2 regions of the Pseudomonas sp. GWSMS-1 genome follow, and region 2 is predicted to be linked to the other one. Evidence: riboswitches for the same ligand, from Rfam matches in the RefSeq annotation. Region 2 holds a riboswitch; the other holds the start of a gene.
The links. A riboswitch is a leader RNA that binds a small molecule or an ion and turns the genes downstream of it on or off. The one in region 2 is predicted to bind cobalamin.
Positions count from the first base shown of each region.

Region 1 (7,500 bases), 2.2 Mb from region 2:
GCATCCCGGCTCAGGATCGCCTTGTCCATGACCGCATTCTCCCGTATCAGCTTGATTGTGTTGGCCGCGCTGCTTAGCGCCTGCGCGAGTCAAGCGCCCGCGCCAACCCCGCAACCCACTGTTTATCAGCCCATCAGCAGCTTTAACGGCAATGCTGATGATGTGCTATTTCGTGCGCTGGGCTTGGTAGGCACGCCCTATCGCTATGGCGGTAATACCCCCGAAGGCGGCTTCGACTGCAGCGGCTTGATCGGCTTTGTTTACCGTGATGCCGCAGGCATCAAGCTGCCGCGCACTACCCGTGAGCTGATCAGCATGCGCGCCCCAGGCATTGGGCGCGATGCGCTGCAAAGCGGTGATCTGGTGTTTTTTGCCACCAGTGGCGGCAGCCAGGTCAGCCATGCGGGTATTTATGTCGGCAATGGCCGCTTCGTGCATGCGCCCTCCAGCGGCGGCACTGTGCGCCTGGACAGCCTGAGCAATACGTATTGGCAGCGTACTTACTTGAATGCCAAGCGTGTGTTCACCCCGGAGCTGGCGGGTAACCCCTGAGGCCCAGCCCTGGGTATTTGTAGAGGGGCTTTTATGACCACTCAAACGCTTAATCTCGATGCTGATCTCTATCAGTACCTGCTGGATGTATCGCTGCGCGAGACGCCACTGCTCAAGCGTCTGCGCGAAGAAACCGCTCTGCTGACTCATTCACGCTGGCAAATCGCCCCCGAGCAGGGCCAGTTCATGGCCTTGTTGGTACAGCTGATCGGCGCGCGGCGGATTGTCGAAGTCGGCACCTTCACCGGTTACAGCGCTATCTGTATGGCCCAGGCCATGCCGAGCGATGGCCACTTGATTTGTTGCGACATTCCCGGCGGCTACAACGCCACGGCCAAACGTTACTGGGCTGAGGCGGGCCTCGCTGAGCGTATTGAGCTGCGGCTAGCGCCGGCGCTGCAAACCCTGGAAGCGCTTGCAGCTGAAGGGCTGACAGGGCGTATTGATCTGCTGTTTATCGACGCCGACAAAGCCAACTATCCGGCTTATTTGGAGCACGCCCTGCGTCTGGTACGTCAGGGTGGGCTGATTCTGTTCGACAACACCTTGTGGAGTGGCCGGGTGCTTGAACAGAGCCCCGAGGGCGCTGACACCCGAGCGATTCAGGCGCTCAACTTGGCGCTGCGTGATGACCCGCGCATCGACCTGTCCCTGCTACCGCTCGGCGATGGCCTGAGCCTGTGCCGTAAACGCTGAGCCGGCGTTGCTTGTATGCCCGAACCGATTCGCCTGCCCGAACAACCTGACGCCTGTGAACTTTGCGCCCGCGCTGCGCTGCTGACGCGCCATCACTTGATCCCCAAGGCACTGCACAACAAGGTTTACGTGCAAAAACGCTTCGGCAAAAGTGAGCGCATCAGCGCCACGCTCTGGGTGTGCCGTGCCTGTCACAACCAGATCCATCGGCTGTTCAGCGAAAAAGAGCTGGCGCTGACCTACAACAATCGTGACAGCCTGCTCAGTGATGAGCGCTTGCGTACCTTTGTTGAGTGGTTGGCGAGCAAGCCGGCGGGTTTTATGCCGCGGCATTGAGTGGCACGTGAGGCGTCGGCGCTATGCGCGGCGTTATGCGTTGACGCTCTGTATGCAAGTCTCTACCCTGCGCGCCTGCAACAGGTGCCCCAAACGCATAGCGTTCAAAGGGTGAAACAGGGAAGCCGGTGCGTTACGTGTTAACCACGCAACTATTTCGGCGCTGCCCCCGCAACGGTAAACGAGTCAAAGATCGCCACTAGCCACTGTGCCCACCGGCATGGGAAGGCGCGATCCGGGAACCTCAAGGTTCCACTCGTAAGCCCGGAGACCGGCCTGCTGCATCCACGGCATTGCGGAGGGCGTTGCCGGGCTGATGTGGCTGTATTGCTGCTCTATCTGCCTATGCTGTTCTCCCAATGTTTTATTCAGCAGTATCGCGCGGGCGGCGCGATGGAGAATCAGGCATTGTTTCGCACCTTTTATAAACGTCCGGCCGTTCTTTTATGGCTGGGCTGTAGTCCTTTTTTAACGGCACAAGCAGAACCCCTCAACCTCGCTCAGCAGGTGGTCACCGCCACGCGTACGGCTACGCCGTTGGTCTCGGTGGCGTCGAGCAGTGTGATTACCCGTGAAGATATCGAGCGCAGCCAGGCGCAGAGCGTGCCGGACATGCTGCGCGGCCTCGCCGGTGTGCAGATCGTTAGCAATGGCGGCCGCGGCAAAAGCACCTCGTTGTACCTGCGTGGCACCAGTGAAAAGCAGCTATTGGTGCTGATTGACGGGGTTAAGGTGGGTTCCGCCACCTCCGGTGCTGCCGCCCTGCAGGACATTCCATTAGCGCTGGTCGAACGCATTGAGGTGGTGCGCGGCCCGCGTTCCAGTCTGTATGGTTCCGAGGCGCTCGGCGGGGTGATTCAAATTTTCACCCGGCGCGGCGCAAAGCAGGGGCTCAAACCTTACCTGGCGTTGGGTACCGGCACGCGCTCCAGCCACAGCGCTAATGCTGGCCTGGCCGGTGGTTCGCAGAATGGTTGGTTTGACCTTGGCGTGAGCAGCGAAGATACCGACGGGATTAATGCCCGCGCTTACCGGCCTAGCGCCGTAGGTGCCTACGAGCCAGACGCCGATGGCTATCGCCAGCTGGCCGGTTCATTGCGCGGTGGCTACCGCTTCGTTAACGGCCTGGAGCTGGACGGCAGTTGGTTGCAATCGAGCATCCACAGCGACCAGGACCTGCGCAGCAGCTCCGGCAAAACCGGGCGCTTCAGCTATGCCGATGGAGAGCAACAGGTGCTTGGCGGGCGTGCCCGTTTCACTCCCTTAGAGCCCTGGGATGTGACCTTGCAGGCCGGTCACAGCGAAGATCGCACCGACAACTTCCGGGATGGAGGTTTTTACTCGCGCTTCGACACCGAGCGCGACACCTTTGCTTGGCAGAACGACTTTAGCCTGACGCCCGAGCAACTGTTGAGCCTGGGTTTTGATTACCAGCAGGACCGTATCGACACATCCGACACCTATGCTGAGGACTCCCGCGATAATCGCGGTTATTACACTCAGTACCAGGGCCGTTTCGGTCGACATGGCGTGTCCGTCGGGTTGCGCCGCGACGACAACCAGCAGTTCGGCGAGCACGATACTGGCAACCTAGGCTGGAGCTACGAGCTCAGCGAAAGTCTGACGTTGAGTGCTGCCTACGGTACCGCCTTCCGTGCGCCGACCTTTAATGACCTGTATACCCCGAACAGCGGTTCCACCGCGGGTAACCCCGACCTTAAACCGGAAAAGTCGGAAAACTACGAGCTCGGCCTGCAGGGCGATGCTGGCTGGGGTGAATGGCGTCTCAGCGTTTTTGAAAACCAGATCGACGACCTGATTGTTTGGGCCGGTAGTAAGCCGATGCGCCCACAGAACGTCGAATCCGCGCGTATTCGCGGCCTCGAGTCGAGTGCGCGTACGCAGCTGGAGAATTGGGACCTAGCAGCCACCCTGACGCTGCTCGACCCGCAGGACCGTAGCCAGGAAAACCATGGACATCAGTTGGCGCGGCGAGCCAAGCGCACCTTCAATATCGACGCCGACCGCCGCATCGGCTCGTTTGGCGTCGGTGCCACGTTGTTCGCTGCCAGCCAGCGGTTTAACGACGCCAGCAACACCGAAGATTCACGCCTGCCCGGCTATGCCTTGGTCGATCTGCGTGGCGAGTACCACATCGACAGCGAATGGCGTCTGCAGGCCAAGGTCAGCAACCTCTTCGACCGTGACTACGAAACGGCGCAGACCTACGAACAACCTGGCCGCGCCTTTTACCTGACCCTGCGCTACCAAGCGCTCTGAGGAGATACCCATGCCCATTCTTTCAACCCGTGCTCAGCTACTAACGGGCATCGTCCTGGCGTTGCTGCTGGCCATGACGCGTGGCAGTCACTTCGCCAGCATCAACCTGCCCAGCGCCTCCTGGGCGGTGTTTTTCCTGGCCGGCGTGCTGTTGCGACCACGCTGGGTTTTTGCTGGCCTGTTTGTGCTGGCCAGTGCCCTGGACTTCTCTATGATGACCAGCGGTACGGTGAGTGACTGGTGCCTGTCGCCCGCATACTGGTTGCTGGTGCCGGCTTACGCCAGCCTGTGGCTGGGCGGGCGACTGTATGCCGGCTGGCATCGTGACACCTTGCAAAGCCTGTTGCTGTTGGCTGCGGTTGTCGCGGTCAGCGCTTTTGTCTGCTACCTGATTTCCGGCGGTGGTTTTTACTTCTTCTCCGGCCGTTATCCTGAGCCGACTCTGGCGGCCTGGCTGCCGCGTATCGTCGAATACTACCCGCGCTTTTTGTCCAACATGACGTTTTATGTCGGGGTGGGCAGTGCGCTTTATATTGCTTCGTTGGCGCTGTTTGGCCAGCGCCTTAGCCTGGGAGCCAAGTGATGACTGAGTCTATCGAACGTGACGAGCGGCACCGTGCACGGATGCAACGAAAGAAAGCCCTGATCGATGAAAAAATCGCTCAGTCCCAGGACGAGTATGGGCTGCTGCTGGTGCACAGCGGTAACGGCAAGGGTAAGAGCAGCAGCGCCTTTGGTATGGTCGCGCGCGCGCTGGGCCACGGTATCAAAGTGGGTGTGGTGCAATTTATCAAGGGCGCAGCCAGCACCGGCGAGGAAGCGTTCTTCCGGCGTTTTCCTGATGAAGTCAGCTACCACGTGATGGGCGAAGGCTTTACCTGGGAAACCCAGGACCGCCAGCGCGACATCGACAAGGCCCGCGAGGCCTGGGCAGTGGCGGTGCAGCTGCTTAACGATCCGGGCATTGGCCTGGTGGTGCTGGACGAGCTGAATATCGCGCTGAAATACGGCTATCTGGAGCTGGATGCGGTGCTGGCCGATATCGAAGCCCGGCCGCTGTTACAGCATGTGGTGGTGACCGGCCGCGGCGCGTTGCCGGGGATGATTGAGGCAGCAGACACTGTGACCGAAATGAGCTTGGTCAAGCATGCCTTCAAAGCCGGAGTCAAAGCGCAGAAGGGAGTCGAGTTTTAATGAGCGACTGCGCTGCACGTGCCTGTCCCGCACTGTTGATTGCCGCGCCGGCTTCCGGCCAGGGTAAAACCACTGTGACAGCGGCGCTGGCGCGTTTGCATACGCGCCAGGGCAGGCGTGTGCGGGTGTTTAAGTGCGGCCCGGACTTTCTCGACCCGATGATTCTGGCCCGCGCCAGCGGTGCACCGGTGTATCAGCTCGATCTGTGGATGGTCGGTGCGGACGAGAGCCGGCGCTTGCTCTGGGAAGCGGCTGGCGAAGCCGATCTGATTCTGATCGAAGGGGTGATGGGGCTGTTTGATGGCAATCCATCGGCGGCCGACTTGGCGCGTCACTTCGCTGTGCCGGTGTTGGCGGTTATTGATGGCTCAGCCATGGCCCAGACCTTCGGCGCCATGGCCCATGGTCTGGCGACCTTCCAACCGGATCTGCCGTTTTCCGGGGTACTGGGTAACCGGGTCGGGAGCGTGCGCCATGGCGAGATTTTGCGCGACGCCTTGCCGGCTTCAATCCGCTGGTACGGTGCATTGCCGCGTAGCGCCGAAGTCGCCTTACCGAGCCGCCATTTGGGGTTGGTCCAGGCCGCTGAATTGGCCGACCTGGATGCGCGCCTCGATGCCGCTGCCGATGCCTTGGCTGCCAGCGCCGATACGGCGCTGCCACCGCCTGTCAGCTTCGCCGCACCTGAGCAGGCAAGGCCTGCGCCCTTGCTTAAGGGCGTGCGCATTGGTGTGGCGCGAGACAGCGGCTTTGCCTTTCTCTATCAGGCCAACCTGGATTTGCTGCGTGAGTTGGGTGCCGAGCTTACGTTTTTCTCGCCGCTGAACGATGCGCAGCTGCCCGAGGTCGACAGCCTTTATCTGCCTGGCGGGTACCCGGAGCTGCATTTGGCGCAGCTGGAGGGCAACCAGGCGATGGCGCAGGCTATTCGCGCGCACCATGCGGCGGGTAAGCCGATTCACGCGGAGTGCGGCGGCATGCTTTACCTGCTCGACAAGCTGACTGACAAGCAGGGCGCGAGTGGGAAGATGCTCGGCTTGTTAAACGGCGAGGCGACGTTGCAACCACGCATGACCGCCATGGCCTTGCAGCAAGCCGAACTGCCGGAGGGCCTGTTGCGCGGCCACAGCTTCCACTACTCAGCCTTGAGCAGTGAGCTGCAACCGCTGACCCGTGGCGAGTGCCCTAACTACAAACGCACCGCCGAGGCGGTCTATCGCCAGGGCCGGCTGACGGCGTCCTATATCCATTTCTATCTGCCGTCCGACCCGGCTGCAGCGGCAGCATTGTTCAGCCCCGGAGCGCCAGCATGAGTGAGCACGCCTTCAGCCCAGAGGAGCGCGCAGCGGTCTACCGCGCTATTGCCGAGCGCCGTGATATGCGCCATTTCAGCGGCGGTGAGGTGGCTCCTGAGCTGCTCGCGCGTTTGCTCGAGGCCGCACACCAGGCGCCCAGCGTCGGCTTAATGCAGCCCTGGCGATTTATCCGCATCACCCAGCCGGCGTTACGCGAATCGATTCACGGCCTGGTGGAAGAGGAGCGGGTGCGCACGGCCGATGCGCTGGGCGAGCGCAGCGATGCGTTTATGCGGCTCAAGGTCGAGGGTATTCGCGACTGTGCCGAGCTGCTGGTGGTGGCGCTGATGGACGGCCGCGAGGCCCACGTATTTGGTCGTCGCACCTTGCCGGAAATGGATCAGGCCTCCTTGGCCTGCGCGATCCAGAATCTTTGGCTGGCTGCGCGCGCTGAAGGTTTAGGCATGGGCTGGGTCTCGCTATTCGAACCCCAGGCTCTGGCCGATCTGCTTGGCATGCCAGCGGGCAGTAAGCCGCTGGCGGTTTTGTGCTTGGGCCCGGTAGACGCGTTCTATGACGCACCGATGCTGGTACAGGAAGGTTGGGCGACGCCACGGCCGCTCAGTGAGCTGCTGTTTGAGAACCACTGGGGCACGCCATGAGTGTGGTGCTTAGCACCTGCGCGGGGGTCGCCCTGGACGCGGTTTTTGGCGAGTCAAAGGGGTGGCACCCGCTGGTGGCGTTCGGGCAGTTGGCTGAGCGCATTGAGCAGCGCTTCAATCCTGCAGGGGGCGGTTGGCGTAGCCATGGTGTGACAGCTTGGTGCCTGGCGGTGTTGCCATTGACTCTGTTGGCATGGCTGCTGAGCCAGATCAGCGGGCTGGGCTGGGCACTGGAGATTCTCGCGTTGTATGCAGCACTGGGCCTGAAAAGCCTGGGTGAACATGCAATGCCAGTAGCGCGCGCCCTGCGTCTAGGCGACCTGGCCCTAGCGCGCGAGCGCGTCGGCTATATGGTGAGTCGCAATACCGCCGCGCTGGATGCAACTGGCGTGGCCCGCGCGGGTACCGAATCGGTGCTGGAAAATGGCAGCGACGCGGTGTTCGCCGCACTGTTCTGGTTTGTGGTTGCCGGCGCGCCGGGTGTG
Region 1 covers NZ_JBMHHV010000005.1:1,669,514-1,677,013, reverse strand. The annotation lists gene ACEPAJ_RS11310 (C40 family peptidase) at 28-552, shown strand; gene ACEPAJ_RS11305 (O-methyltransferase) at 586-1,248, shown strand; gene ACEPAJ_RS11300 (hypothetical protein) at 1,264-1,584, shown strand; cobalamin riboswitch at 1,650-1,878, shown strand; gene btuB (TonB-dependent vitamin B12 receptor) at 1,978-3,864, shown strand; gene ACEPAJ_RS11290 (hypothetical protein) at 3,875-4,447, shown strand; gene cobO (cob(I)yrinic acid a,c-diamide adenosyltransferase) at 4,447-5,058, shown strand; gene ACEPAJ_RS11280 (cobyrinate a,c-diamide synthase) at 5,058-6,371, shown strand; gene bluB (5,6-dimethylbenzimidazole synthase) at 6,368-7,015, shown strand; gene cbiB (adenosylcobinamide-phosphate synthase CbiB) at 7,012-7,500, shown strand, end outside.
Region 1: linked by a shared signal. The riboswitch ahead of btuB (TonB-dependent vitamin B12 receptor) and the one ahead of cobW (cobalamin biosynthesis protein CobW) in region 2 are both predicted to bind cobalamin.

Region 2 (7,500 bases):
CTCGGCCCGGCAGGGACAAAGCGCCCATCCAGGGCCGATAACAGGCCGTGCATCTCAGCCGCGCCGCAGGCATCCAGCAAGGGGGCGATCTGCTCACGCAAACGCTGCAGCACCTGGCGACTTTGCGCACCCACGGCTTCTCCATCTGCGGTATCAATCAGGCGTAGGGCCAACAGCTCCAAACGCTCGCGGGTATCGCCGGCACTGCGCCAGGCCTCATCGCTTAACCCTGCCAACAGCGCCGGGCGCGGGCCTTGCCAGGGCGCGGCCATGTCGCAGTCGAGCGGGTCGAAGTCCAACTGCAGATCGCTGGCCAAGGCGCGCAGCAGGCTGGCATTGCTGCCCTGGCCGTCGCCACGGGGGATGCGCAGCAGCGCCAGCAAGGTATCGCGGCGCAGCGTGCCGGCCGGTGATTCGCCGAATACATGCAGGCCGTCGCGTATCTGCGATTCCTTCAAATCACATAAATAGGCGTCGAGCTGCGGCAGCCAGCTGTTGGGGTCTTCGTTGAGTTGCAGGCCCAATTCACGATCCAGGCTGGCCTCGCGCACCTTGAGCAGAATCTCGCCACGCAGCTCGGCGGCGCGGCGCAGATCGAGCTGGCTGGCCTCGTAATACTCGTCGGCCAGGCGCTCCAGATCACGCAATAGACCGTAGCTTTCGGCGCGGGTCAGCGGTGGCATCAGGTGGTCGATGATCACCGCCTGGGTACGCCGTTTGGCCTGCGCGCCCTCGCCCGGATCGTTGACGATAAACGGGTAGATATTCGGCAGCGGGCCAAAAATCGCGCTCGGCCAGCATTGCGCGGACAAACCGACACTCTTGCCCGGCAGCCATTCCAGGTTGCCGTGCTTGCCGACGTGGATCACTGCATCGGCAGCAAACACCTTACGCAACCAGCAGTAGAACGCCAGGTAGCCATGCGGCGGCACCAGATCGGGGTCGTGATACACCGCCGCTGCATCCAGCTGATAACCGCGCGCCGGCTGAATGCCGACAAAGGTCAGGCCGAAGCGCAGGCCGGCGATCATCAGCCGCCCGCTGCGGAACATCGGATCCGTTTCAGGTGCGCCCCAGCGCTCAAGCACCGACTGTTGATTGGCTTGCGGCAGGCTGTGGAAGAACGCCAGGTAATCGTCCAGCGCCAGACTTTGCGCGCAAGGCCGCAGGTCCAGGTTATCAAGGTCGTTGGTCACCCCGCCGAGCAGGCTGTGGATAAGTGCAGTGCCGCTCGCCGGCAGGTTATCCACCGGGTAACCCTGCTGCTGCATGGTCTGGAGGATGTTCAGCGCCGCCGCCGGGGTGTCCAGGCCGACGCCGTTGCCGATGCGCCCGTCGCGGGTCGGATAGTTGGCCAGCACCAGGGCGATGCGTTTGTCGGCGTTGGCCTTGTCGGCCAGGGCGATCCAGTTGCGCGCCAGCTCAGCGACAAAATCCATCCCCGCTAAATGCGGCTGATAACACACCACATCGCTCTGGCTGCGCTCACTGCGCCAGGCCAGGCCTTTAAAGCTGATCGGCTGGGTGATCAGCCGGCCGTCCAGCTCGGGCAACACGACATGCATGGCCAGGTCACGCGAGCCCAGGCCCTGGGCGCTGGCGTGCCACTGCGCATGGTTATCCAGCGAGCAAATGGCCTGCAGCACCGGGATATCGCGGCGGAATGGCCGCGCACTCGGCGCTTCCGGGTTGGACAAGGCGAACGCGGTGGTGTTGATGATCAGCGCCGTGCCGGTGTCATCCAGCCAGGTTTCGACCTGGGCTAGGCAGGCGGCCTCCTTGAGGCTGGCCACGGCAATCGGCAGCGGATTCAGACCCTGAGCCTGCAAGCATTGGCAGAACACGTCGATAAAGCCGGTGTTTGCCGCCTGCACCTGGGTGCGATAAAACAGCAGCGCCACCACCGGCGCAGCGGCTTGCCAATTGACCTGCCAGTCGGCCAACACCGCGCTGGCCTGCTGCGGGTGATACAGGCCCACGCGCGGCAACGGCTGCGGCTCGACCCAGGCATAGTCTCGTTGCAACCACTGGCTAGCGGTGCAATTAAACAGCTGCCGAGCATTCTGCGCGCCGCCCTGACGGAGGAACTGCCAGAGCCGCTCGGCCTCAGCCTGCGGCACATTGCTCAGGCCCATCAGCTCGGGGTCAGGGTTGTCGCAGCCAGGCACCATAATCACCCGCGCACCGCGCTCGGCCAGCTCAACCAAACGCTCGATGCCGTAGCGCCAGTAACTGACGCCGCCGTGCACGGCAATCAGGATGACCTTGGCGTGTTGCAGCACCTGCTCGACATAAAGGTCCACCGAGGCGTGATTGCTCAGCTGCGCCGGACTGGCTAGGCGCAGGCTCGGGTAATCCTCGGGTAACTGCCGCGCCACCTCTGCCAGCAACGACAGCTGCGAATCGCCGGTGCAGAGAATCACCAGCTCGGCCGGGGTCTGGCCGAGGTCGGCGATGCTGTCGACCGGCACTTGGCTGCCAGGCTGGGTACGGATTAGGTGCATGGGGGCTTAGTTCGCCAGTGCCGCCTGCAATTCAGCGGTGATAGCGGCCTGATCAAGCTGCTGACCGATGACAATCAAGCGGCTGACCCGTGCTTCATCGGCCTGCCAGGCGCGGTCGAAGTGCTTGTCGAAACGCTGACCAACACCTTGCAGCAGCAAGCGCATCGGCTTGCCGGGAATCGCCGCGAAACCCTTGATGCGCAGAATGCCATGCTTGGCCACTGCGTCCTTCAATGCGCCCAGCAAACGCGCCTCCTCGGCCTCCGGTAGTTCCACGTGGAACGAGTCGAATTCGTCGTGATCGTGATCTTCATGCCCTTCTAGGTCATGGTGGGTTTTGCGGCCTTCAATGTGCAGCTCGGTTTCGCAGTTCAGGCCCAGCAGCACGTTCAGCGGCAGTTCACCGCCGTGGGCTGCGATGATTTTCACCGCTGGCGGCAACTCTTCCGCCACTTCGGCGCGCACCGCTGCCAGGGCGTCGGCGTCGAGCAGGTCGGCTTTATTAAGGATGACTAGGTCAGCACTTGCCAGTTGGTCGGCGAACAGCTCATGCAACGGCGATTCGTGGTCGAGGTTTGGGTCAAGCTTGCGCTGCTGATCAACCTGATCAGGGAAGGCAGCGAAGGTGCCGGCGGCCACAGCCGGGCTGTCGACCACAGTGATCACCGCATCAACGGTGCAGGCGTTACGGATTTCTGGCCAGTTGAAGGCCTGAACCAGCGGCTTGGGCAGGGCCAGACCGGAGGTTTCAATCAGGATATGGTCGAGGTCGCCACGGCGTGCCACCAACTCGCGCATCACCGGAAAAAACTCTTCCTGCACGGTGCAGCACAAACAGCCGTTGGCCAGCTCAAAGACGCGGCCGTTGGCTTCTTCTTCGCTGCAACCGATGGAGCACTGTTTGAGGATTTCGCCGTCGATGCCCAGCTCGCCGAACTCGTTGACGATCACAGCGATACGCCGACCGCCCGCGTTTTCCAGCATGTGGCGCAGCAAGGTGGTTTTACCGGCACCGAGAAAGCCGGTAACGATGGTGACGGGAAGTTTGCCGAGGGTTTGCATGGCGAGTCCTGCGTGACGTCGAAAGAAAGACGAGCAGGAGGCGGCACAGACATGACAGCCACGGGGCGTCAGCCAACACCACCGGATCACCCCGCCCGGTTGTCGAAAACGTGACGAGGCAGGTCTCCTGGCTCACGGTCTGCGCGCTGCGCGACCCTTCTACCTTCCCGCCCATGGCAGTGGTGTATTGAAGGGCTTTCGACCGTTCACAGTTGCGGGGGCAGCCAAGGCATTCACCTTGTTCCCTCTTAGCTTCGCGGCAGAGCCGCGAAGAACCTCGAACGCGGCAAGGCTACGCAGACCATGACGGCCGGTCAATCACGGTTGACCGGTAAGAGCCGCCATGATCAGCTACGCCGCCGCACAAACCGAGCGCCGTAGATCATGCCCAGCCCTGTCGATAACTGCCCCGCTGCTATTCAAGTGGTCGCCGGGCTCGGATGTCGCAGCGACTGCAGCCTGGAGGACTTATCCACATTGCTGCTCGACAGCCTGCAGGCGCATGGCCTGACTGTGGATAACTTGGCGGGGCTGGCGAGCATCACGCACAAGCGTGACGAGCCGGCCCTGCAGGCACTGGCCAAACGCCTCGGCCTGCAGCTGAGCTGTTTCAGCTCGGAAGAACTGCAGCCCTATCAGTTAGGTGTTCAAGGCTCGCCGATTACCCTGGCCGCCACCGGTAGTCCGGCAGTCGCCGAACCTTGCGCCCTGGCGCTGGCCGAACGCCTAGGCGACCAACCTGCCCGCCTGCTCGGCGGCAAAACCCGTAATGCCAGCGCCACCTGCGCGCTGGCGTCGATTGCAGCCAAGGATTTTTCATGACCGTCTACTTTATCGGTGCCGGCCCCGGCGACCCCGAGCTGATCACCGTCAAAGGCCAGCGCCTGTTACACAGCTGCCCGGTGATTCTCTACGCCGGCTCGCTGGTGCCGGCAGCGGTGTTGGAAGGCCATAGCGCTGAGCAGGTGGTGAACACCGCTGAACTGCATCTGGATGAAATTATCGAGCTGATTGCCCAGGCGCACAGCACAGGCCAGGACGTGGCCCGCGTGCATTCCGGCGACCCGTCGCTGTATGGCGCGATTGGCGAACAGATCCGCCACCTGCGTCGGCTGGAAATTCCCTTCCAGATCATTCCCGGCGTCACTGCCACCGCTGCTTGCGCCGCCCTGCTGGAAAGCGAACTGACCCTGCCCGAGGTGTCACAGACGCTGATTCTCACCCGCTATGCGAGCAAGTCGGAGATGCCGGCGGGCGAGCAGCTGAGTGATCTGGCGCACCACGGTGCGACCATGGCCATTCACCTCGGCGTGGTACACCTAAGTAAGATCGTTGACGAATTGCTGCCGCACTACGGAGCGGACTGTCCGATTGCGGTGGTGCACCGGGCCAGCTGGCCGGATCAGGATTGGGTCAGTGGCACGCTCGCCACCATCGAGGAGCAGGTGCGCGCCAAGGGCTTTCGCCGTACTGCACTGATCCTCGTCGGCCGCGTGCTGCACGCCGAACAGTTCGCCGACTCGGCGCTGTATAACGCCGAGCATCGTCATCTGTTCAGGTCGTCAGACGCTTGAGCATTACCAACCGGGCGACTTCAGCGGCGTAGCGCCCGCCGCGCGAGTGACAGCAGGTCATCCAGCGCCGGCACGCTGGCCAGCAACACCAACAGCAAGGCCAGCGGCACGGTGGCGATGTACCCCAGGTAGCTGAAACCCAGTGCGCCGATCACCCCACCAAGGAAGAAGTACAGCGCCAACAGGCTGAGCACCCGCAACCGCTGACGGTCGGCCATCACCCGGGCTATTTCAGGCCCGCGCGTGCGATTCCAATAGAACAGCTTGCCCAGCTCGATGCCGATATCAGTGATGATTCCGGTGATATGCGTGGTGCGGATTTCGGCGTTTGAAAGCTTGGTGATCAGCGCGTTCTGCAGGCCCATGATGAAACACAGCAGCATCACCGTCAGCGGTACAAACAGGCCGGTAATCTACGCCAGTGACGCACCCAAAAAGCCGAAACACAGCAGCAACAGGGCCTCCAGCAACAGCGGCAAGGCGTATTCGCTGTGCAGATGCCGCCGCCGTGAGTAATTGATCATCACCGTCGAGCACGCCGCGCCGAGCAGAAACGACAGCACCGCGCCGAGGCCACCCCAGACCAGCTCATACGCGCCCAAAGCGATGTTATCGGCCATGGCCGAGACAATGCCGGTCATGTGCGAAGTGTATTGCTGCACGGCAAGAAATCCACCGGCGTTGATCGCGCCGGCAACAAAGGCCAGGGTAAACCCCAGATGCCGGTTGGCAGCCGCACTGCGCGTGCGGCCGGTCAAACTTCTCGCATAGCGAATGGGCATTGGGTGACCCTGGTGGACAGCCTGTTAGAGATGAATCTCTGCGCCTTTGATGCCGAGTAGGCGTAACTCTTCGATCAGATCATTGAGGTCGGCGAAGGACTCCACCTGCTCCTGGTCATCAACCAGAAAGAAGCTGGTGCCCGCGCCTTTCTTCAACAGCACGATCCACTCCCGGGTATTGGCCGGGTTGACGATGATATGCGTATCAAAGACTACGCCCTGCGCCTGCTTATTTTTTATCTCTTCACGCTGCATCAACTCGCCCCTGCTTACTCAACCGTTACGCTCTTGGCCAGGTTACGCGGCTGGTCAACGTCAGTGCCCTTGAGCACGGCCACGTAGTAGGACAACAGTTGCAGCGGAATAGTGTAGAGAATCGGTGCTAGAGCGTCGTGGATGTGCGGCATGTTGACCACGTGGGTGCCTTCGCCATTGCTCATGCCCGCCTGCTCGTCGGCAAACACCAGCAGCTCACCGCCACGGGCGCGGACTTCCTGCAGGTTGGATTTGAGCTTTTCCAGAAGCTCGTTGTTCGGCGCCACGGTCACCACCGGCATGTCGCTGTCTACCAACGCCAACGGGCCATGCTTGAGCTCGCCAGCTGGGTAGGCTTCGGCGTGAATATAGGAGATTTCCTTGAGTTTGAGCGCGCCTTCCATTGCCACCGGGTACTGCGCGCCACGGCCGAGGAACAGTGCATGGTGCTTCTCAGCGAACAACTCGGACACCTTCTCCACCACACTGTCCATGGCCAAGGCTTCACCGAGGCGGGTCGGCAACCGGCGCAACTCTTCCACCAACTCGGCTTCCAGGGTTTTATCCAGGGTGCCGCGCACCTGGCCGAGGGATAGGGTCAGCAGCATCAGTGCGACCAACTGGGTGGTGAAGGCCTTGGTCGACGCCACGCCGATTTCCGGGCCGGCTTGGGTCAGCAGGGTCAGATCGGACTCACGCACCAGCGAGCTGATGCCGACGTTGCAGATTGCCAGGCTGGCGAGGTAGCCACCCTTGCCAGGTGAATGCTCTTTAGCATTACGCAGCGCGGCCAGGGTGTCGGCAGTTTCGCCAGACTGGGAAATGCTGACAAACAGGGTATCTGGCTGCACCACCACCTTGCGGTAACGGAATTCGCTGGCCACTTCGATTTGGCAGGGAATCCCGGCCAGACCTTCCAACCAATAACGAGCGACCATGCCGGCGTGGTAACTGGTGCCGCAGGCGACGATCTGTACATTGCGGACCTTGGCGAACAGCTCGGCGGCCTGGGGGCCGAACGCCTGCACCAATACATGATCAGTGCCCAGACGGCCTTCCAAGGTACGCTGCACGACCTTGGGCTGCTCGTGGATTTCCTTGAGCATAAAGTGACGGTACTCGCCTTTGTCGGCGGCTTCCGCACCCTCGTGGTATTGCACGCTCTCGCGCGTTACAGGCTCACCCGAGGCGTCCCAAATCTGTACGCTGTCGCGCTGAATTTCAGCGATGTCACCTTCCTCAAGGTACATAAAACGGTCGGTGACCTGACGCAGTGCCAGTTGGTCGGAGGCGAGGAAGTTCTCACCCAGGCCCAGACCAATC
Region 2 covers NZ_JBMHHV010000005.1:3,899,067-3,906,566, forward strand. The annotation lists gene cobN (cobaltochelatase subunit CobN) at 1-2,504, opposite strand, end outside; gene cobW (cobalamin biosynthesis protein CobW) at 2,511-3,566, opposite strand; cobalamin riboswitch at 3,667-3,861, opposite strand; gene ACEPAJ_RS21800 (cobalamin biosynthesis protein) at 3,951-4,388, shown strand; gene cobM (precorrin-4 C(11)-methyltransferase) at 4,385-5,140, shown strand; partial or broken gene ACEPAJ_RS21810 (YoaK family protein) at 5,194-5,922, opposite strand; gene ACEPAJ_RS21815 (hypothetical protein) at 5,947-6,177, opposite strand; gene glmS (glutamine--fructose-6-phosphate transaminase (isomerizing)) at 6,192-7,500, opposite strand, start outside.